One region of the Streptomyces sp. QH1-20 genome, then DNA from elsewhere that is predicted to be linked to it. Evidence: predicted binding sites of a transcription regulator. Region 1 holds the regulator's gene; the other holds the start of a gene.
The links. The regulator HspR, encoded in region 1, represses chaperone genes until heat shock. The targets are predictions, from matches to a motif close to TTGAGNNNNNNNNNCTCAA.
Positions count from the first base shown of each region.

Region 2: the regulator HspR is predicted to act here: its motif matches at 2,307-2,325, upstream of lon (endopeptidase La).

Region 1 is NZ_CP166299.1:3,891,608-3,896,018, reverse strand. It holds gene grpE (nucleotide exchange factor GrpE) at 1-350, shown strand, start outside; gene dnaJ (molecular chaperone DnaJ) at 402-1,583, shown strand; gene AB8O64_RS17415 (heat shock protein transcriptional repressor HspR) at 1,585-2,049, shown strand; gene AB8O64_RS17410 (TIGR03618 family F420-dependent PPOX class oxidoreductase) at 2,146-2,550, opposite strand; gene clpB (ATP-dependent chaperone ClpB) at 3,662-4,411, shown strand, end outside.
Region 2 is NZ_CP166299.1:5,396,430-5,400,840, reverse strand. It holds gene lon (endopeptidase La) at 1-2,284, opposite strand, end outside; gene AB8O64_RS24625 (helix-turn-helix domain-containing protein) at 2,399-3,388, opposite strand; gene AB8O64_RS24620 (NAD(P)-dependent oxidoreductase) at 3,509-4,375, shown strand; gene AB8O64_RS24615 (maleylpyruvate isomerase N-terminal domain-containing protein) at 4,372-4,411, shown strand, end outside.

The DNA of each region.
Region 1 (4,411 bases):
TCCTTCCCACGCTCGACGACATCGGCCGCGCCCGTGATCACGGCGAGCTGGTCGGCGGCTTCAAGTCCGTCGCCGAATCGCTGGAGACGGTCGTCGCCAAGATGGGCCTGCAGCAGTTCGGCAAGGAGGGCGAGCCCTTCGACCCGCTGGTGCACGAGGCCTTGATGCACAGCTACGCGCCGGACGTCACCGAGACCACGTGCGTGCAGATCCTGCAGCCGGGGTATCGGATCGGCGAGCGGACGATCCGCCCCGCGCGGGTCGCCGTGGCCGAGCCGCAGCCCGGTGCCCAGAAGGGCGAGGGCGACGAGGACGCGGCCGAGGAGAGCGGTGGCCCTGACAAGGGCTGACGTGCCTGACGTGACGACGGACAGCGGGGACCGGAAGGAGGGACGCCGGGGATGAGCACGAAGGACTTCGTCGAGAAGGACTACTACAAGGTCCTCGGCGTGCCCAAGGACGCCACCGAGGCCGAGATCAAGAAGGCGTACCGGAAGCTCGCCCGCGAGTACCACCCGGACGCCAACAAGGGCGACGCCAAGGCCGAGGAGCGCTTCAAGGAGATCTCCGAGGCGAACGACGTCCTCGCCGACCCCAAGCGCCGCAAGGAGTACGACGAGGCCCGCGCCCTGTTCGGCAACGGCGGCTACCGCCCGGGTCCGGGCGGCGCGGGCGGCGGCTCCTTCAACTTCGACCTGGGCGACCTCTTCGGGGGCGCCCAGGGCGGAGCGGGCGCCGGCGGCTTCGGCGGCGGCGGTGGCCTCGGTGATGTCTTCGGCGGCCTCTTCAACCGCGGCGGTTCGGGCACCCGGACCCAGCCGCGGCGCGGTCAGGACATCGAGTCCGAGGTGACGCTCAGCTTCACCGAGGCGGTGGACGGGGCCACGGTCCCGCTGCGGATGTCCTCCTCGGCCGCCTGCAAGGCGTGCTCCGGCACGGGCGACAAGAACGGTACGCCGCGGGTCTGCCCGACCTGCGTCGGCACCGGACAGGTCTCGCACGGCACGGGCGGCGGCTTCTCGCTGACCGACCCCTGCCCCGACTGCAAGGGCCGCGGGCTGATCCCCGAGAACCCCTGCGACGTGTGCAAGGGCAGCGGGCGGGCCAAGTCCTCCCGCACCATGCAGGTCCGCATTCCCTCGGGAGTCTCCGACGGGCAGCGGATCCGGCTGCGCGGCAAGGGCGCCCCGGGCGAGCGCGGCGGACCCAATGGCGATCTGTACGTCGTGGTGCACGTCGGCACGCACCCGGTCTTCGGGCGCAAGGACGACAACCTCACCGTCACGGTGCCGGTCTCCTACGTGGAGGCGACACTCGGCGGCGAGGTGAAGGTCCCCACCCTCGGGGGCCCTCCGGTCACCCTCAAGCTGCCGGCCGGCACACCCAACGGCCGGACGATGCGCGCCCGTGGCAAGGGCGCGGTGCGCAAGGACGGCACCCGCGGCGACCTGCTGGTCACCGTCGAGGTCGCCGTGCCCAAGGACCTCGACGACAAGGCGCGGGAGGCCCTGGAGGCCTACCGCGACGCGACGGCCGACGAGGATCCGCGGGCGGAGCTGTTCCAGGCCGCGAAGGGAGCATGAGATGGACGGCCGCCGCCGACGCTTCGAACCAGCACAGCCGTATCAGCTGACCGACGAGTCGCCGGTCTACGTCATCTCCGTCGCGGCTCAGCTCTCGGGCCTCCACCCGCAGACACTGCGCCAGTACGACCGCCTCGGCCTGGTCTCCCCGGACCGCACGGCCGGGCGCGGCCGGCGCTACTCGGCGCGCGACATCGAGCTGCTGCGCCAGGTGCAGCAGCTCAGCCAGGACGAGGGCATCAACCTGGCGGGCATCAAGCGCATCATCGAGCTGGAGAACCAGGTGGCGGCGCTCAAGGCGCGCGCCGCCGAGCTCCAGGCGATGGTCGAGGGCGCGGCCTCGGCCATGCAGCAGCGCGAGGCCGCGGTGCACGCCTCCTACCGCCGTGACCTGGTCCCGTACCAGGACGTGCAGCAGACCAGCGCGCTGGTCGTCTGGCGGCCGCGGCGGCAGGGCTCGGACTGAGACATCACCCCCGGGACGCCGGGCGGACGCGTACGAGGGCCGGCGGAACGATCTGTTCCGTCGGCCCTCGCGCGTATCCGGTGCCGACCGCGGGGGTCAGGCCCGGCCCATGGCCCGGGTGACCGTGATCTCGATGACGACACGGTCGGGGTTCGGGCTCGGCGTGCGGCCGTAGCGCTCGGCGTAGCGGGCGACGGCGTCGGCGACGACCTCGGCCTCGGTCCGCACCACCGCCCGTCCCTCCAGCGTCGCCCAGCGCCCCCGGTCCAGCTGGCAGACCGCGACGTACGCCCCGTCGGGACCGCCCGCCTGGACGTTGGCGACCTTGGTGCTGGTCTTCCGGGTGATGACCCGGGCCACGCCGGCCTCGGGGTCGTACGTGACGCCCACCGGGACGACGTGCGGTGTGCCGTCCGGGCGGTGGGTGGTGAGCGTGCAGAGGTGGTACTCGCGCCAGAAGTCGAGGTACGCGGGGGAGAGGTTCCGGAGGTCGTGGGCCATGCGGGAAGCGTAGTTCGTGGACCTCTGACGTCGTCGGCCGTCTCCAGGACGCAGGCGTCGGCTCGTCATGCCGCCCCCCGTTGTGGTCGGAGGCCAGGGTGGCCCGCCACCGCGTGGGCGTGTGGCGGACCACCGAGGGGGCACTCGGAAGAGCGTGCCGGGGGTCGTCAGTTCGCCGGGGGCCGGCTCGCTGTCGGTCCGCTCGGGGTCGGTCCGGGTGTGGGCGGGCGGGTCGCGCTCGGCGTGGGCCGCGTCGTCGGCCCGGCCGTCGGCCCGGCCGTCGGGACGCTGGTCGGTACCGGGCTGCTCGTCGGCCGGCTCGTCGGTCGGCATGTCGGTCCGGCCGTGGGTACGGCCGTGGGTACGGCCGTGGGTATGGCGGTAGGTAGAGCGGTCGGTACTGCGGTCGGTATCGGCGTCGGGCGGGTTGTGGGCGCCACGGTCGGGCCGGTCGTCGGCACGGGCGTCGGGCCCGGCGTCGGGCGGGTCGTGGGGCCGGTGGTCGGGCCGGCTGTCGGGCCCCACGTCGGCACAGGCGTGGGGCGGGACGTAGGCAGCACTGTCGGGACCGTCGTCGGGACGACCGTCGGGCCCACCGTCGGGTCCGGCCACGACGTCGCCGGTGCCGCCAGGAACGTCGGCCGGGGTGTCGCTCCCGTCGTCGGGGCGGTGGTTTGAGTCGGTCGCGGTGCCGTCGTCGGAACGGACGTCGTCGGAACGGACGTCGGTCCGGGCGTCGGCCGGGCCGTCGGGAGGCAGGGGGCCGGTGCGGTGCCGGGGGACGCCGATGCCGTCGGCAGCGACAGGCCCAGGCCCACCGTCGTGGCGAGTGTCAGTAAGGCCGCGCCGGTGGTCGCGCGGGTGAAGGGGCGGGCCGCCCCCAGGGGTCGGAGCATGGGAAGAGTCCTTGCTGTCCGGCGGTGGCGCAGGGGGTGGGGGGAACGCCTGAGCAAGATCCTGCATCACCGGGGCCGGGCGCGGAAGCCCCGGACCGGGCGGGGCCTTTTCGGGTGGCCGCCTGGCACAATCAAGGTTGAGTGGAATAGGCTCAACTTATTGCACGTTTCCTCAGGCAGGATCGACAGCATCGCACCAAGGAGGAGCCCGAGTCGTGGATGCCGAGCTGACCAACAGGAGCCAGGAGGCGCTCAGCCGCGCCCATGAGCGCGCCGTGACCGCCGGCCACGCGGACATGACGCCCGCGCACCTGCTGCTCGCGCTGCTCGCGGGCGAGGACAACGAGAACATCATGGACCTGCTCGTCGCCGTCGAGGCCGACGCTGCGGCGCTGCGGTCCGGGGCGGAGCGGCAGCTCGGCGCCCTGCCGAGCGTGCAGGGGGCCACCGTGTCGCCGCCGCAGCCCGACCGGGAGCTGTTGTCCGTGATCGCGGACGCCTCGCAGCGCGCCCGCGAGCTGGGCGACGCGTACATCTCCACCGAACACCTGCTCATCGGGCTCGCCGCCAAGGGCGGCCGGACCGGTGGGCTGCTGGAAGAGCAGGGCGCCACGGCCAAGAGGCTGCTGGACGCGTTCGAGACCGCGAGGGGCGGACAGCGAGTGACGACTCCGGACCCGGAGGGCACGTACAAGGCACTGGAGAAGTTCGGTACGGACTTCACGGCGGCCGCGCGCGAGGGCAAGCTCGACCCGGTGATCGGCCGGGACCAGGAGATCCGCCGCGTGGTCCAGGTGCTCTCGCGCCGGACGAAGAACAACCCGGTGCTCATCGGCGAGCCCGGCGTCGGCAAGACCGCCGTCGTGGAGGGCCTCGCGCAGCGGATAGTGAAGGGCGACGTGCCCGAGTCGCTGAAGAACAAGCGACTCGTCTCGCTCGACCTCGGTGCGATGGTCGCGGGCGCG
Region 2 (4,411 bases), 1.5 Mb from region 1:
CGTCCAGGTCGGCTTCGTTCCGCTTCGGGATGATCACCGTGGTCACCCCCGCCCGGTGCGCGGCCAGCAGCTTCTGCTTGACGCCGCCGATGGGCAGGACGCGGCCCGTCAGCGAGACCTCGCCCGTCATGGCGACGTCCGGGCGGACCCGGCGGCCGGAGAGCAGGGAGGCCAGGGCCGTCGTCATCGTGATGCCCGCGCTCGGGCCGTCCTTGGGGACCGCGCCCGCGGGGACGTGGAGGTGGACGCCGCGCTCCTTGAAGTCGCCGACGGGCAGTTCCAGTTCGGCGCCGTGGGAGCGGAGGAAGGACAGGGCGATCTGCGCGGACTCCTTCATCACGTCGCCCAGCTGACCGGTCAGGGTCAGGCCCGCCGCGCCCGTTTCGGGATCGGCCAGGGACGCCTCGACGAACAGCACGTCGCCGCCCGCGCCGGTCACCGCCAGGCCCGTCGCCACACCGGGTACGGACGTGCGGCGTTCGGCCGGGTCCTGGGCGGACTCGGGCGTGTGGTGCGGGCGGCCGATCAGGGCACGCAGATCGTCCGCGCCCAGGGTCAGCGGCAGTTCCCGCTCGCCCAGCGCGTGCTGGGCCGCGACCTTGCGCAGCAGCCGGGCGATCGAGCGCTCCAGGGTGCGCACGCCCGCCTCGCGGGTGTACTCGCCCGCGAGCTTGCGCAGGGCGTCGTCCGCCAGCCCGACCTCGCCCGGCTCCAGGCCCGCGCGCTCCAGCTGCCGGGGCAGCAGGTGGTCACGGGCGATGGTGACCTTCTCGTCCTCGGTGTAGCCGTCGAGCCGGACCAGTTCCATGCGGTCGAGCAGCGCCTCGGGGATCGCCTCCAGGACGTTCGCCGTCGCCAGGAACACCACGTCCGACAGGTCCAGCTCGACCTCCAGGTAGTGGTCCCGGAAGGTGTGGTTCTGCGCCGGGTCGAGGACCTCCAGGAGGGCCGCCGCCGGGTCGCCGCGGTAGTCGGAGCCGACCTTGTCGATCTCGTCGAGCAGCACGACCGGGTTCATCGAACCGGCCTCCTTGACCGCCCGCACGATCCGGCCGGGCAGCGCGCCCACGTAGGTGCGGCGGTGGCCGCGGATCTCCGCCTCGTCGCGTACGCCACCGAGCGCGACGCGCACGAACTTACGGCCCATGGCCCGGGCGACCGATTCGCCCAGTGAGGTCTTTCCGACCCCCGGCGGGCCGACGAGCGCCAGCACCGCGCCCCCGCGCCGCCCGCCGACGACGCCCAGCCCCCTGTCGGCGCGGCGCTTGCGCACCGCCAGGTATTCGGTGATCCGCTCCTTCACGTCCGCGAGGCCCGCGTGGTCCGCGTCGAGCACGGCCTTGGCGCCGGCGATGTCGTAGGCGTCCTCCGTGCGCTCGTTCCACGGCAGTTCCAGCACCGTGTCGAGCCAGGTGCGGATCCAGCTGCCCTCGGGGCTCTGGTCGGAGGAGCGCTCCAGCTTGTCGACCTCCTTGAGGGCCGCCTCGCGGACCTTGTCCGGCAGGTCGGCGGCCTCGACGCGGTCGCGGTAGTCGTCGGACTCGTTCTCCGGGTCGCCGTTGAGCTCGGCCAGCTCCTTGCGGACGGCTTCCAGCTGACGACGGAGCAGGAACTCGCGCTGCTGCTTGTCGACGCCCTCCTGGACGTCCTTGGCGATGGACTCGGCGACGTCCTGCTCGGCGAGGTGGTCGCCGAGCCACTTCACGGCGAGCTTCAGCCGGGCCACCGGATCGGCGGTCTCCAGCAGCTCGACGCGCTGGGCGACGGTGAGGAAGGGGGAGTAGCCGGAGTTGTCGGCGAGCTGGGCGACGTCGTCGATCTGCTGGACGCGGTCCACGACCTGCCAGGCGCCGCGCTTGCGGAGCCAGCTGGTGGCCAGCGCCTTGTACTCCTTCATCAGCTCGGTGACCGCGCCGGGCAGCGGATCGGGGGTGATCTCCTCGATCTGGGTGCCCTCGATCCACAGGGCGGCCCCGGGGCCGGTCGTGCCGGCCCCGACGCGGACGCGGCGGACACCGCGGATGAGCGCGCCGGGGTCGCCGTCGGAGAGCCGGCCGACCTGCTCGACGGTGCCGAGCGTGCCGACGCCCGCGTACGTCCCCTCGACGCGGGGCACAAGCAGCACCCTCGGCTTGTTGTCGCCGGTGGCGGCGGCCTGGGCGGCCTCCACCGCGGCCCGTACCTCGGTATCGGTCAGATCGAGCGGCACCACCATGCCGGGCAGCACCACCTCGTCGTCGAGCGGCAGCACGGGCAGGGTGAGCGGTGTGGACGTCGAAGCCATGATCTCCCCTTCGGCAGGCAAGTTGAGTTATACCGACTCAATGCTTCTGATGCCGATGGTGTTCCCCGAGCGTCCTGGGTTTCTGTTCGCTCTCAGCGATCACGTGGCAGGGGGTCACCCCGCCGCCGGGAAGGCCCGCCGGTAGTCCGTCGGCGTGATGCCGAAGTGCAGGGTGAAGTGGCGGCGCAGATTGGCCCCGGTGCCCAGCCCGCTCAGCTCGCTGATCCGCTCGACCGGCAGCCCGGTCGACTCCAGCAGCGACTGGGCCCGGGCGAGCCGCTGGGTGAGCAGCCATTGCAGCGGGGTGGTGCCGGTGGCGGCCTGGAGACGGCGGAAGAAGGTCCGGGGGCTCATCCCGGCGCGCCGGGCCAGGTCGTCGACGGTCAGCGGCCGGTCCAGGTGGCCGGTGGCCCACTGGAGTACGGGCGCGAGGCCCTCGTCGTCGGCGGCGGGGACGGAGAGGTCGACGTACTGCGCCTGGCCGCCGGGCCGGTGCGCGGGGACGACCAGACGGCGGGCCAGTTGGTTGGCGACGTGCGCGCCGAGGTCGCGGCGGACCAGGTGCAGGCACAGGTCGAGCCCGGCGGTGACCCCGGCGCTGGTGAGGACGTCGCCGTCGTCCACGTAGAGGACCGAGTCGTCGACGTCGACCTCGGGGTACCGCCGCGCCAGCTCCTCGGTGTGCAGCCAGTGGGCGGTGGCGCGGCGGCCGTCGAGGATCCCGGCGGCGGCGAGCGCGAAGGCGCCGGCGCACAGGGACACCATGCGGGCGCCGCCGTCGGCGGCCCGGCGCAGCGCGGTGAGGAGTTCCGCGGGGAGCTCGCGATCGCCGTCGACGCAGGCTTCCGGCACCGAGGGGACGATCACGGTGTCCGCGCCGGCCAGGGCGTCCAGCCCGTGCGGGGTGCGCAGCGCGAAGCCGCCCGCGCCGGTCGCGGCCTGGGCCGAGTCACCGCCGGCCGAGCAGAGCCGCAGGTCGTACCAGGGGTCGGCCAGGTCGTGGTGCGGGATGCCGAAGACCGTGCAGACGACCCCCAGTTCGTACAGGTCCCAGAAGGGGACATCGTCGTCGATCACGGCCACGGCCACGGAACCAGCGCTCATGACCGGCAGCGTATGGCAGGAATTTTTCGACAGCCGTCAGTTCTGCCACTGTCGGGGTCCGGCGGGCGGTGCGAGCGTGGTCCCACTTGATCGACTTCTGCGACACACGGGGAGCAACACATGAGTGTGACCGTTCTCGGCCTGGGTTCGATGGGCACGGCGCTGGCCGACGCCTTCCTGAAGGCCGGTCACCCGACCACCGTCTGGAACCGCTCGGCCGCCAGGGCCGACGCCCTCGTCGCACGGGGGGCCGTCCGCGCGGAGTCGGTACGCGACGCGGTCACCGCGAGCGAGCTGGTCGTGATCTGCGTGACGACCTACGACGACGTCCACGCCGTCCTCGACCCCGTCGTGGGCGACCTCGCCGGCCGCACCCTCGTCAACCTCACCTCCGGCACGCCCGAGCAGGCCAGGGCCGGTGCCGCGTGGGCGGCGGAGCACGGCGTCGGCTATCTCGACGGGGCGATCATGACGACCCCGCCGGGCATCGGGAGCGCGGAGTTCATGCTGCTCTACAGCGGCTCGCCGACCGCGTTCGCCGCGCACCGGGCCACGCTGGCGAGCCTGGGCGACCCCCTGGACCTCGGCGCGGACCCGGGCCTCGCCTCGCTCTACGACACGGCTCTGCTCGGCCTGATGTGGTCGGCGCTCAGCGGCTGGCTGCACGGCGCCGCGCTGACCGGCTCCGAGGGGGTGCCGGCGGGGGACTTCACGCCGGTGGCGATCCGCTGGCTGACCGCCGTCACCGGGTTCATGAGCACCTACGCGCCCCAGATCGACGCCGGTCACTACCCGGGCGACGACGCCACCTTGGACATCCACCTCGCGTCGATGGACCACCTCGTGCACGCGAGCGAGGCGGCCGGCCTGGACGTCGGGCTGCCGCTGCTGCTGAAGGCGTTCGTCGCCCGTGCGGTCGCCGCGGGCCACGGCGGCGACAGCTACGCGCGGCTGGTCGAGGTCGTCCGCGAGGGGGGCCGGGCATGAGCGCACCGGAGTCCACCGCGGCGTGGGCCTCTCTTG